3 regions of the Pseudoalteromonas sp. APAL1 genome follow, and region 3 is predicted to be linked to each of the others. Evidence: predicted binding sites of a transcription regulator. Region 3 holds the regulator's gene; each other region holds the start of a gene.
The links. Region 3 encodes FliA, which starts transcription of late flagellar genes. Its sites were predicted from a motif close to CTAAAGNTNNNNNNNNNNNNGCCGATA; they were not measured.

Region 1 (4,534 bases), on a different contig from region 3:
AGGTTTTGATTTTGGTAATTTAGACATGCTCGGATCAAATTTTGGTACGCCATGGTAACCAATTGGATCCGCTTCAGCAGGTTTATAACCTTTACCTTTTTGCGTTTTAATATGCAGTAGCTGAGGGCCTTTAAGGTTACGCATATTACGTAAGGTATCGACCAACATATTGACATCGTGACCGTCGATTGGGCCGATGTAATTTAGGCCTAATTCTTCAAAGAATGTGCCCGGAATGACCATGCCTTTTAGGTGTTCTTCCATGCGGCTGGCAAGTTCTTTCACTGGCGGTAAACCCGAAAGAAGTTTTTTACTGCCTTCGCGAATATTGGTGTAGAAGCTACCAGACAAAATACGTGCAAAGTGGTTGTTTAGGGCACCTACGTTTTCTGAAATCGACATTTCATTATCGTTTAAGATAATTAACACGTTAGGGTTTACATCGCCCATGTGGTTCATCGCTTCAAATGCCATACCAGCAGTAATTGCGCCATCGCCAATAACAGCAACCGTTTTACGATCTTTACCTTCTTTTTCAGCGGCAATAGCCATGCCGAGCGCTGCAGAAATAGAAGTACTTGAATGACCAACACTGAAGGTGTCGTAAGGGCTTTCTTCACGGAATGGGAAAGGGTGTAAACCGTCTTTTTGACGGATAGTATGCATTTGGTCACGGCGACCCGTTAAGATTTTGTGCGGGTATGCTTGATGACCCACATCCCATACTAAACGATCTTCAGGGGTGTTATAGACATAATGAAGGGCCACTGTTAACTCAACAGTACCTAAACCTGATGCTAAATGACCACTACTTTGCGAAACTGAATTAAGCAGGTATTCGCGTAACTCTTTACTAAACGCAGGTAACTTATCTTGCGCAATATCACGCAGTTGTGCTGGTTCGTCAACCAAACTTAATAATGGATACTTGCTACTATCAAGTGTCATGATTTTATATACATCCTTCGCTAACCAGAGTGCATTATAGCCCATTGCTGCTCTGATTTTTTAGTTATTTTGTCTTTCTTTTTTAGACGTTAATAATTACGCTCAACAATATAGCTAGCAAGGCTTGCCAGCTCGCGGGTGTCGTAATCAATAGCCTCAAGTGCTTTATGAGCCCGAGCCAATAAGTCTTGTGCTTTTTGCTTAGCGCCTGCCATACCTAATAATGCAGGGTAGGTCGCTTTATTGGCCGCAATATCTGAACCTTGCGGTTTGCCTAACGTTTCGGTGTCTGCCTCTACATCGAGAATATCGTCCTGTACCTGAAAAGCCAGACCAATTGCTTGACCAAACAAATTAAGCTGCTTTAACGTTTGCTCATCACATTGCGGCGCGGCCAAAGCCCCCAAGGTAATTGCACAGTTGAGTAATGCGCCAGTTTTAAGTTGATGAATACGTTCTAGTTCTTCGACTGTAATTGCTTTATCAGTAGCTTCAATATCAAGTGCCTGACCACCTACCATACCCTCTATACCTGAGGCTTTGCTTAACGAGGCGATCATTCTTACCTGTTGTGTCGTAGGTACTGCAAACTGATGGTTAGCAATTAAATCAAATGCTAATGTTTGAAGAGCATCACCGGCGAGAATAGCTTGCGCTTCACCATAAACAATATGACAAGTAGGGCGGCCACGTCTTAAGTCATCATCATCCATTGCTGGTAGGTCATCATGAACTAATGAGTAGCTATGAATACACTCAATAGCAGCGGCAAGAATATCAAGGTCAGCTTTGTCAGCTCCCATCATGCGGCCCGTCGCATAAACGAGGTAAGGACGTAAGCGCTTACCACCATTTAAAACGCCGTAATGAGTGGCTTCTTTAATGGTTTTTTCAGTGTTTAGTGGCAGTTCGAAATAGCGATTTAAATGTGCTTCAACGTCTTCTCGAGCGCGTTGTAATTGTTCTTTTAATTGCACTTAATTAGTCCAAGTTTGAGTCAAAGTTGCTAAGAGGAGCTTGGCTATCGTTACCCATTAATATGGCCACTTTTTGTTCGGCTTGTTGTAATTTTCCAGATGAGGCATTCGCAAGCGCTATACCACGCTCAAACTGTTTTAGCGATTGTTCTAAAGACAGTTCACCTTGCTCCATTTGTGCAACAATCTTAGATAATTCATCCAGTGCTTCTTCAAAACTCAAGTTTTCTGGTTTCTTTGTTGCCATAGTGGCCTCGATAGCTAATAGAAAGTGAGGCCAATTTTAGGGGGAATGCTAAACTAGGTCAAAGAATGATGTGTTTTTTTGCGCATAAAAGGAAATCAATATGCTATTTTTACGGTTTTAGAAGTAGCGGCAACTTGTAGCTTAAAAATCTTACATTAAAATAAAATTAATTCATTTAATGATTTAAGTAATTCAATTGCTTGCCGATAAGCAGTTAATAATAAAAATTTGATGCCGTTGGTGTCGTGTATTTGTTCCTCTGGAGGGGTATGTGGATTTAGCAACCATAATAGGTATTCTTGGTGCCATAGGCTTAATTGCTATGTCGATGGTATTAAGTAGTGACGGCCAAGTTGCAATGTTTTATAACACGCCTTCGGTGGTCATTGTATTTGGTGGTTCGATTTTTATCGTGTTATCGAACTTCACTATGGGGCAGTTTTTGGGCATTGGTAAGGTCGCTGCAAAAGCCTTTATGTTCAAAATTGAATCGCCAGAAGAATTAATTGAAAAAGCAGTAGAATTAGCTGACTCAGCACGTAAAGGTGGTTTCTTAGCATTAGAAGAAGCCGAAATCCCTAATGGCTTTATGCGCAAAGGGGTTGATATGTTAGTGGATGGTCATGATGCTGATGTAGTTCGTGCCACACTGCAAAAAGATATTTCCCTCACCGCTACTCGCCATGAACTTGGTGCAGGTTTATTTAAGTCGCTTGCCGATATCGCTCCTGCGATGGGGATGATAGGCACGCTAATTGGCTTGGTTGCAATGTTATCTAACATGGATGACCCAAAAGCAATTGGTCCTGCAATGGCTGTAGCTCTTTTAACAACACTTTATGGTGCTTTTTTGGCAAACGTTGTTGCAATTCCAATTCAGGTAAAACTAGAGCTGCGTAAAGATGAAGAAGCCCTCAACCAACGTTTAATTCTTGATGCGGTACTGGGTATTCAAGATGGTCAAAACCCGAAAGTAATTGAAGGCATCTTGAAAAACTATTTAGCTGAATCAAAACGTAAAGTCGATACCGAGGAGTAGGGCATGTCAGATCAAGAGTGCAAATGTCCACCTCCGGGGTTACCTGCCTGGATGGGAACCTTCGCAGATTTAATGTCGCTATTAATGTGCTTCTTTGTACTCTTGCTTGCTTTCTCGGAAATGGATGTTCTTAAATTTAAGCAGATAGCAGGTTCAATGAAGTTTGCTTTTGGTGTACAAAATAAAATTGAAGTAAAAGATATTCCAAAAGGGACCTCGGTCATTGCAATGGAGTTCACTCCGGGCAAACCTGAACCTACTCCTATCGAGACAATTCAACAACAAACCGTAGAGATGACACAACAAATGCTCGAGTTTCAGGCTGGTGATGAAAGCTCTGCAGGTGGTCGTCAAGAACAGCGTGGTAATAAGCGTGGTGGGGAATCACAAAGCACTGCTCAGCAACAAGCAATGGAGCAGTCAATTTCTGCAGCAGATCAAGAGCAAACGAATGAGCTTGTGAAGAAAATTGCCCAACAGCTTGAGCAGCAAATTATGGATGGCGCGATTGAACTTGAGTCACTAGGTCAGCAAATTATCATTCGCATTCGTGAGAATGGTTCATTCCCTTCAGGCAGTGCTTTCTTACAGCCTAGGTTTAAACCTATCATTCGTGATATTGCTACGCTGTTAAAAGATGTGCCGGGTGAAATAACCGTGTCAGGGCATACAGATGATTTCCAAGTATCGAATGAGCTTTATACAAACAATTGGGATTTGTCGTCAAAACGTGCTGTTGCAGTTGCTAGCGAAATGGAAAAGGCCCCCGGTTTTGATAAATCTCGTATGATGGTTGTAGGTCACGCAGAAACAAGGCCACTTGTACCGAATGTTACCGATGAAGATCGTAGGCGTAACCGACGAGTCGAGATCTCTATTATGCAAGGTAAGGCGCATGAATCTGAGCCTATTGATGTGAGGCAATAAATCAATTAAAGTGAAACTTCATTAACAGATGTAATGGAGTATACAAATGAAAAAAGTTGATAAATATAGCTATATGCCAGGCAATGGTGATGGCGGTGATGACGATAAAACTGATTAAGGCGCTACATTTTGCCTGACTGGTTTGTAGAAATTAGAGTTATCTTAAGCAATAGCTGGGTGTTCATTTTGAGCCCAGCTATTATTATTTTTTATCTTCGTAAAGATTGGCCTGCTTTTTATTTCTCTGTTATTACTGCTGCTTTTTTCCTTTATGGAACTCTTATTTATTCTGCTTTAAAAGAATTTGATGACATTTATATCTGGCGCTATGTAGTCTGGGCTTTTAATGATATTGCTTGGATGGCAATCATTGCTTATTTAGGTATTAAAGACAAA
Region 2 (4,534 bases), on a different contig from region 3:
GAAATTACCCGATCAAAAATCTTTTCTTTTCTCCGTTATTCTTGCTGTATTAGGGTTTGTTGTTGTTAAGTTTGCATTCGCGAGCTTAGCGTTAGACCCAGCATTGCTATTTGGTGCAGGCTTATTAATTGGTGCTTTAGTTATTGCAGCTCTTTCATCAACGTCAAGTGAGGAGGCCGAAGTAAAAACAAAAACACTTTATGTTGGCAACCTACCTTATCGTGCAAATGAAGGTGTTGTTCGTGCTTTATTTGAAGAACAAGGCAAAGTGTTCAACGTACGTTTATTAAAAGATAAAAACACAGGTAAACGCCGTGGCTTTGGTTTTGTTGAAATGGCTGAAGTGGATGCAGATAATGCAATTAATCAATTAAATGATAGTGAGTTCCAGCAACGTACTTTAAAAGTACGTGAAGCAAAACAAAAACAAGAGAACGAGGCTAATGGTTTCCGCGAGGGATCTGATCAGTCAGCGTAATGAGTTCTACACTTAATTGCGAATGACAAATAGGAGCCGTTGCATAATAGTGCAGCGGCTTTTTTTTACCTGTTGTAAAGGTAAAGCCACGTAAAGAGATTAAACTCTCAACCCGCTTAGCAATCGCTTTGCCTGAATCAATAAGTATGATCCGTTGTTTGTAGTAATCACTAATCGCGCTGGCAAGTAATGGAAAGTGCGTACAGCCAAGTACCAACACATCTATCTCTTCTGCTATCGCTAAATCACTCAATACTTTTGCAAGCTTTGCTTCATTAAGTATCTGCGTATGAAATAGTGCTTCTGCAATTTCCACAAGCGTCGTTGAACCATATAAGCTGACTCGAGTGCCTTGGCTATGAGTACTAATTAAGTTTGCAGTATAGCGGCTCTTGGTTGTTGATGGGGTTGCCAATAACCCGATATGTTTACTTTTACTTATAGCGCACGCAGGCTTGATCGCTGGCACTACACCAACAACTTCTATATTAGTATAAGGTCGAATTGCCTCTAAGGCTGATGTTGAAGCGGTGTTACAGGCTATTACTAGTATATCTACCTGCAGCGCTCTACTTTCTATAAAGCAAAGTAAAGCAAGTAAGCGGTCAATAATGGTTTGTTGGCCTTGAGAACCATAAGGTAATAATGCATTATCCATGAAATAGCTATAATCAGCATTTGGGATCAATGCTTGGATCTGTTCAAGTACAGTGGTTCCACCTATACCTGAATCAAACACCATAATATGGACTGACAAACTGCTTACCTCGGATCATCAAAGGCCAGCAGTTTGCCATGCAGTTTTAGAAAAAGAAAGTTGCGGTTATGAGTCTTGCTCAGAAGCTGAACGCAACTTGTTCATTTGCTCGAACATTGCTTTGGTATAATCAACTAACTTACTGACTTCCTCTTTGTCTTGATTCAACCATTGTAAGATACCAGCTAGTTCATTTTGCAAACCTATGTCGCCGGCTTTATTAAATGCCTGTTTTAGGTCGTCATTAAACGGCGCTATTTTCTCGGCGACTTCTTTTTCAGGAGCTGGTTTATATTCTTCATAGCCTTTTATCGCAGCCACTGTTTTGGTTTGTTTCAGATCCATCGTAAAGCCAACGAGTTGTTCATTACCTAAGTTCAACTCTTTCGCTTGTTCAAAGGCTTCTTCTAATGAACCAGAGAAGAATGTCTCACTGACACTTTGCAAGTCTTCCATCAATTCATTGATGGCTTGCTGCTCTTGCTCATTTAAATCGCCATTGACTGTCATCGAAAATGACAAGTCGCGTGATTGCGAAGATTCACTAACAAACGCTTCGTTATCGCCATTTTTACTGTAGCTACTTGCCGATTTACTTTCATAGGCATCTGCAAAGCTAATACTTACTTCATCACCTTCAGCCGTTGTAAAAGTGTATTCTGCGTTATTACTTAAACTAAGGTATTGAGCTTGGCTTACTGAAACTGCGTTCGGTTTAGGGTTGAATAAATCATCTTCTAGCTCATCTATACCTTTATAGATGCCTTCTTTAGATTTTTCGATGCCTTCTTTTATATCATCATTAAGAATGCCTGACTCTTTGAGCTCATCATACGCATCGTCGATACCCATTTGCACACCTTTGCGTGCATCACCTAGCATGCCTTTGAGTTTTTCATCATCAGCACCATCGGCTTTTGCTTTGCGAAGTGCGCCGCCAACAAAGTCGAGTACGTTTTTAACGATCTCTTCAAAATCAAATAGCGGTTTATCTTTTTTCTCTTCAGCTTTAGGTAAGCCAAGAGCTGCAGCTAGTTTATCATCAAGAACTTTTGCTGCCAGCTCTCGCCCGCGTTGCTGATAACTGTCTTGACGATTTTGAATGACAGGCTGCTGCAGTGCCTGTTTGCCATTGTATTTATTCACATTTGTATTAGGTATATAGCCTAGATTGCCAATTTTCATGATCCGACTCCATGTTATGGTTATCTCATTATCGGCCAAAAACCACATAACTTAAGTTTTTTGTATAAAAAAACGACACTAAAATAAATAACAAAACTAGACAAATCCTCAGCGCTCCCTACAATAGCGCCGTTATAAAGCTAAGAGATAAAAGGTAATCAGCCATGGCGGTTATAAAAATTGATACAACTCAATACGATGCACAATTGAGTGAGAAAGAGCAGCGCATCACTAACCAGTTTCGACGTTTTGGAGTCGAAAAATTAGAGGTGTTTGGCTCTGATCCTATTCATTACCGCCAACGTGCAGAGTTTCGTGTATGGCATGAGGGTGAAGACTTATTTCACATCATGTTTGATCAGCAAACCAAAGAGAAAATTCGTGTTGATGAGTTTGACCCTGCAGCACCTTTAGTCGGTGAAGTGATGCAAGCCATGATCGAAAACTTAAAGGGCAGCGAAATTCTGCGCCGTAAGTTATTTCAAATTGATTACCTTTCTAGCCTAAGTGGTGAAATCCTCGTTAGCTTGTTATATCACAAACAATTAGATGAGCAGTGGTTACAAGCAATTAAAGAGCTGAAAACAAAATTAAGCGCACAGTTTAAAATTGATTTTATTGGCCGTGCGCGTAAGCAAAAAGAAGTGATTGGTAACGATTACGTCATTGAGCGTCTTAATGTAAACGGTAAAGAATTAATTTATCAACAAGTCGAAAATAGCTTTACGCAACCGAATGCGAAAGTGAATATCAAGATGCTAGAGTGGGCACAAGCACTATGCCAGCCACTTAGCAATGACTTACTGGAGCTATACTGCGGGAATGGTAATTTCTCAATTGCCCTTGCGGGTTCATTCGACCGGGTATTAGCCACAGAGATTTCAAAATCATCGGTTTACTCAGCGCAATACAATATCGCGCAGAATAAAGTTGAGAACTTAGATATCATTCGTATGTCGAGTGAAGAGTTTACTCAAGCGATGAAAGGCGAGCGTACTTTCTCTCGTTTAGATGGCATTGACCTGACAAGCTATAACTGCCAAACAATCTTAGTAGATCCACCACGCGCAGGCATGGACACGCTAACGTGTGACTTAGTTGCTAACTACGACAATATTATTTATATCTCGTGTAATCCAGACACCCTTGAGCGTGACCTTGATCACCTATGTAAAACCCATGAAGTAAAACGTTTTGCGATCTTCGATCAATTCCCTTATACCCACCACATCGAATCAGGTGTGTTTTTGCAACGCAAATAAAATCATTTCTCTGCCAGCGCAGCAAATAGCGCTGGCAACTGCTGCTCGCTGTAGACTGCTATATTATTCTCGGTTAACAGCTTTGCAGTTAATCCCATGCCTGAAATTTTCTTTCCAGAATGACTACCATCGTAAATAGTATTGCGACCGCATGAAGGACTTGATTCTTTTAATAACGCATAACGAATGCCCTGCTTTTGACAAAGCTTAAGTGCTTGTTCTGCGCCGTAAGCAAATTGTACAGTTACATCCTGCGAATCTTTGGTAAGTACTCTTCCTGCTTTTATTTCTGCAGGCGGTCTTGGCGTGGGCAGCCCACCAGCTACTTCAGGACAGAATCCGATGAGCCTTCCCTGCTGTTTGAGTGTTTCTAAGCCTGGATGAAGTAAATTTTGCGATTGCCCATCATAACGAACAGGGTTTCCTAATAAACAACTTGAAACTAATAATTTTTGCATGTGCTGTACCAACAAAAAAGCTCCGCGAACGGAGCTTTTATTTTAATTAAGCTAAGCTTACTTATCTGCTAGGTAATTAATTAAACCAGCCATGCTTTTGGCATCGCTAATACCTGAGTCTGCACCTAAGATTAAACGGTATTTACCGTTAACAATAAAGGTTGGAACGCCTTTTAAAGCACCTTTTTGTTGATAGTACTCTTGATCACGTGCCATTTTAGACGCCATCGTGCGTACAGAAAAACTGTTGTAGTACTTATCAAAGTCTTCTGCTGTTACACCTTGTGAAACGAAGATGTCTTTCATATCAGCTAATTCATTAATGCGTGCACGCTTGGTATGAATATGGTTAAAGATAGCAGCTATAATCGCCTCTTTTTGTGGAAGGACGGCA
Region 3 (4,534 bases):
AATGCTTCAAATTCATCATCACTGATCTCGTCATCACCATCACTACTTACAGTGGTGGTGCTAGGAGCAGCAGGTTTTGGAGCTTCAGGTTGAGGGGTATCGGGTTGTTTAACTTCACCAAAACTGCCCACACCATGAAGTTCGTCTAATAAGCTATCAAACTCATCGTCGGTAATGTCATCACTATCATTGCTGCTTGAATCGAGAGTTGCAGCTGCAGGTCCTTGACCTTTACCATGTAACTCATCAAGTAAACTTTCAAATTCGTCTTCAGTGATTTCATCAATATTCTGTGAAGCACTCTCTTGGGCTAAACCACCACCATCAAATAGCATATCAAAAGCAAACGGGTCGCTTTCATCAATATTATCAGTGTTTATGTCGGCTGTTACATCAGCAGTATCAACAACAGGTTCTTCTACTACTGGCTCTTCAGGTGCAGGGGTTGTGTCTTCAATAACACTTGTGTCTTCTCCTGCAAGCTCTTCTGCTGTTGGTGGCTGACTTAACTTATGAAGTACATCAAGTAGAGCAGGATCGGCAGGCTCTGGTTGCTCACGATTTTGAATAGTTGAGAACATTTCGTTGATGGTATCAAGAGCTTGAAGAATAACATCCATTAATTCAGGTGTTACACTACGCACACCTTGGCGAAGTAAATCGAAGACATTTTCTGCACCATGACAAGCGTCAACAAGCTCTGTCATACTCAAGAAACCTGCCCCACCTTTTACAGTGTGGAAACCTCTAAAAATTGCGTTAAGTAAGTCTTTGTCTTCTGGGTTGTTCTCAAGCTGAACCAATTGTTCTGACAAAAGCTCTAGAATTTCCCCTGCTTCAACAAGGAAATCCTGTAAAATATCTTCATCGACTTCAAAGCTCATGCAGTTACTCTCCTCTTAGAAGCCCAAACTTGATAATAGGTCATCAACTTCATCTTGTCCTGAGACAACATCATCACGTGACTCTGCATCAATAATTGGCCCTTCAGGACCTGCTAGCGTATCGCTTGTTGCAGGTGCTTGTTCTGTGGCCTGTTTTTCTTGTTTTTGCTGACCATCTTCTTGACTGCCGAATACAGTTAAGAGATTAATTAAACTGTCTTCAACTTCTCGTACTAGTTCAATAACACGGCGAATTACCTGACCAGTTAAATCTTGGTAGTCTTGTGCCATAAGCACATTGGTCATCAAGCCTTGTAATTCATCAGTTTTAGTATGAGAGTTGTTCATGAACTTATCTAAGCTATGGCATAAGGTTTTAAACTCACCAAGCTCAATTTCTCGGTTCATCAATCGATCCCACGTGGGCTTGATTGTTGCAATTTCATCAGCAAGTTGTTGTGCAATAGGTAAACTTGCCTCAACAGCATCCATGGTTTTATTTGCTGCATTTTCTGTCATTTCCATGACATAGTTTAATCGCTGTTTAGCGTCGGGTATCGCATCGGTAGTTAAATCGGCGAGACGAGTATCAAGATCAAAGTTCTTTAACGCTTCATGCAGTTGACGCGTCAATTTACCGACTTCGGCAAACAACTCTGATTGTTCTTTTGATGCGGCTTCAAGAATTAGCTTATCTGCCTTCTCTTGTTCACCTTTTTCAAGATACTCAACAAGTTGACGAGCTTGCTCTAAACTTATATGAGGCGCAGCAGGTGCTGACATAAGCCTCTCCCCTTAGATTAACCTAAACGTTCAAACACTTTTTCCAATTTGGTTTTAAGTGTCGCAGCAGTAAATGGTTTAACAATGTAGCCATTAACACCTGCTTGAGCAGCAGCAACAATTTGTTCTTTTTTCGCTTCAGCTGTTACCATTAAAACAGGAATGTGTTTAAGGCTATCATCGGCACGTATAGCACGTAACAAATCAATACCTTGCATGCCAGGCATATTCCAATCTGTTACAACAAAATCAAATTCTTGATTTTGTAGCATTGGTAATGCTGTTGAACCATCATCAGCTTCCTGCACATTGGTAAAACCTAAATCCCTTAATAGATTTTTAATGATACGTCTCATTGTAGAAAAATCGTCAACAACAAGAATCTTCATGTTTTTATCCAAAACATCCTCCGGTGAGGTTTGAACCTATATTTACTTACTACTAATTAATCCAGTCATTGATTTTTGCTTTGAGCTTAATCATCGCCTGACCATGTATTTGACTCACACGCGACTCGCTAACATCGAGTATGTGTCCTATTTCTTTCAAGTTCATTTCATCGTTGTAATACAAAGACAAAACAAGGGCATCTCTTTCTGGTAACGATTGGATAGCCGTTAATAGAGACTGGTTAAACCGCTCATTTTTAACGTTATTAAACGGTTTGTCTAGTGCTAAATCATGACCCATTGGTGTTATTACGTCTTCATCTACACCTAAATCCTCGATACCTAATACTTTACTAGAATTAACGTCATGTAGAATATGATGGTACTCATCTAGTGTAATATCAAGTTTTTCAGCAACTTCTGTGTCTTTGGGCTCGCGGTTTAAGGTACTTTCTAATTCAGCAATTGTTTCTGCGACTAGACGTGCATTTCGATGCACAGAGCGTGGTGCCCAATCGCCTCGACGGATTTCATCAAGCATTGCACCGCGAATTCTGATACCTGCAAAGGTTTCAAAACTTGCACCTTTACTAGCGTCGAAGTTTTTTGACGCCTCAATAAGGCCGATCATGCCTGACTGAATTAAATCATCGAGCTGAACACTAGCAGGTAAACGAGCAATCAAATGACACGCCACTTTTTTGACTAAAGAGGCGTGCTTTTCAACAATCGCATTTAAATTCTGTGCTGATTGATATCCCATCGCTTTATTCACCGATGTTGTCATAGTTAGCCGTTTACTAGTTTCTCAATAAAAAATTCTAAGTGACCAGACGGTTGGTTAGGGATCGGCCACTTAACTGCTTTCGTTGCTAATGTTTTAAACGCCACCGCTGCTGGTGAGTTTGGAAATAACTCAACGATAACCTTTTGACGTCGCGTAGATTTACGCATATTTTCGTCATAGGGAATCGTTGCGACTAATTCCATAGAAACATCTAAAAAACGATCCGTTACTTTTGAAAGTTTAGCAAATAATTCTTGCCCTTCACGCATGCTACGCACCATGTTGGCAACAATTTTAAATTTATATACACCATGCTCTCGGCTTAACACTTTAATAAGCGCGTAGGCATCTGTAATTGAGGTAGGTTCATCACATACAACCACAACGACATCTTGTGCTGCACGTGAAAAGCTTAATACCATGTCCGAAATACCTGCGGCGGTATCGACAATTAAAATATCAAACTCGGTGTTTAATTCGCTAAAAGCGCGAATAAGGCCAGCATGCTCAGAAGGAGTTAACTCCACCATGCTTTGCGAGCCAGACGTTGCTGGCACAATTTTAATACCAGCAGGGCCTTCTACAAGAATTTCATCAAGCTCACATTCGCCAGATAAAACATGAGATAAATTACGTTCAACACGTAAACCAAGCATCACGTCGCAGTTTGCCAACCCTAAATCGGCATCCAATACTAATACGCGGTTTCCTTGCTGACCTAATGCAATTGCAGTGTTGAGTGATACATTCGTTTTTCCCACACCACCTTTGCCGCCAGTAACAGCGATAACTTTAACGCCACTATTATTATTTTGATTCATTTTGCGCAGGCCGCTTGCTTGATCTAATACTGTGTTAATCATACATCCCTACTGTGTTCGACGCTACTGCTTGACGTCGTGAATGTTGTGCTTTTGCTCGTTTTAAATACAATTGTTCAGCTTTTTTCACTAGTTTTTCAGCATTCGCTACGCGAATATCTTCTGGAACACGCTGACCATTAGTAAGATACCCTATTGGCAGGCGATTTTGAATCGCTATGCTAATAATCTCACCTAAACTCAACGATTCATCCAATTTAGTGAAGATACAGCCACTTAGCTGAACCTTTTTAAAGTGTCTTACGGTTTCTTGTAGCACATTAATTTGTGCTGTAGCACTCAACACTAAATAACTACGAATATCAACTCGCTGATTACGCATTAAGGTATTAAGTTGCTCAGTTAAGCGTAAATCACGTTGGCTCATACCTGCAGTGTCTATTAATACTAGACGCTTATTTCGTAAATGGTATAGCACTTCAGCCAATTCATTGGCATCTTTTACTTGCTTCACACCACAACCAATAATACGGCCATAAGTTGCAAGTTGCTCGTAGGCACCAATACGGTAAGTATCAGTCGTGATAAGCGCCACTTTATCGGCACCATATTTTTGTGCACCAAGTGCTGCGAGTTTTGCAACAGTGGTTGTTTTACCAACACCTGTAGGGCCAACTAAAGCGAATACACCACCTTGACGCAGGATTTCGTTATTCGTTGTATGCATTTGGTTTTCAACCATTTGCAGAAGTGCTTGCCAAGCTTGTTGACGTGATACATCGTCAGGAATAAAACAGGCCATTTGCTCTGCAACGTCACGCTCAATACCCATACCAGCTAAACGGTCAATCATACACGCACGAGTCGGAT

Region 1: a site for FliA is predicted at 2,355-2,381, ahead of pomA (flagellar motor protein PomA). Genes of this name have one in related genera too.
Region 2: a site for FliA is predicted at 2,450-2,476, ahead of L1264_RS18890 (DUF5610 domain-containing protein). Genes of this name have one in related genera too.

The regions. Positions count from the first base shown of each region.
Region 1 is NZ_JAKGAW010000034.1:5,288-9,821, reverse strand. Features, by position in the region: gene dxs (1-deoxy-D-xylulose-5-phosphate synthase) at 1-948, opposite strand, end outside; gene ispA ((2E,6E)-farnesyl diphosphate synthase) at 1,038-1,925, opposite strand; gene L1264_RS15405 (exodeoxyribonuclease VII small subunit) at 1,930-2,172, opposite strand; gene pomA (flagellar motor protein PomA) at 2,444-3,211, shown strand; gene L1264_RS15395 (flagellar motor protein MotB) at 3,215-4,138, shown strand; gene L1264_RS15390 (hypothetical protein) at 4,268-4,534, shown strand, end outside.
Region 2 is NZ_JAKGAW010000055.1:20,315-24,848, reverse strand. Features, by position in the region: gene L1264_RS18900 (RNA recognition motif domain-containing protein) at 1-478, shown strand, start outside; gene murI (glutamate racemase) at 441-1,235, opposite strand; gene L1264_RS18890 (DUF5610 domain-containing protein) at 1,302-2,420, opposite strand; gene trmA (tRNA (uridine(54)-C5)-methyltransferase TrmA) at 2,585-3,682, shown strand; gene L1264_RS18880 (DUF523 domain-containing protein) at 3,685-4,140, opposite strand; gene L1264_RS18875 (thiol:disulfide interchange protein DsbA/DsbL) at 4,198-4,534, opposite strand, start outside.
Region 3 is NZ_JAKGAW010000001.1:82,603-87,136, forward strand. Features, by position in the region: gene L1264_RS00385 (chemotaxis protein CheA) at 1-884, opposite strand, end outside; gene L1264_RS00390 (protein phosphatase CheZ) at 900-1,667, opposite strand; gene cheY (chemotaxis response regulator CheY) at 1,685-2,068, opposite strand; gene L1264_RS00400 (RNA polymerase sigma factor FliA) at 2,109-2,819, opposite strand; gene L1264_RS00405 (MinD/ParA family ATP-binding protein) at 2,846-3,706, opposite strand; gene flhF (flagellar biosynthesis protein FlhF) at 3,699-4,534, opposite strand, start outside.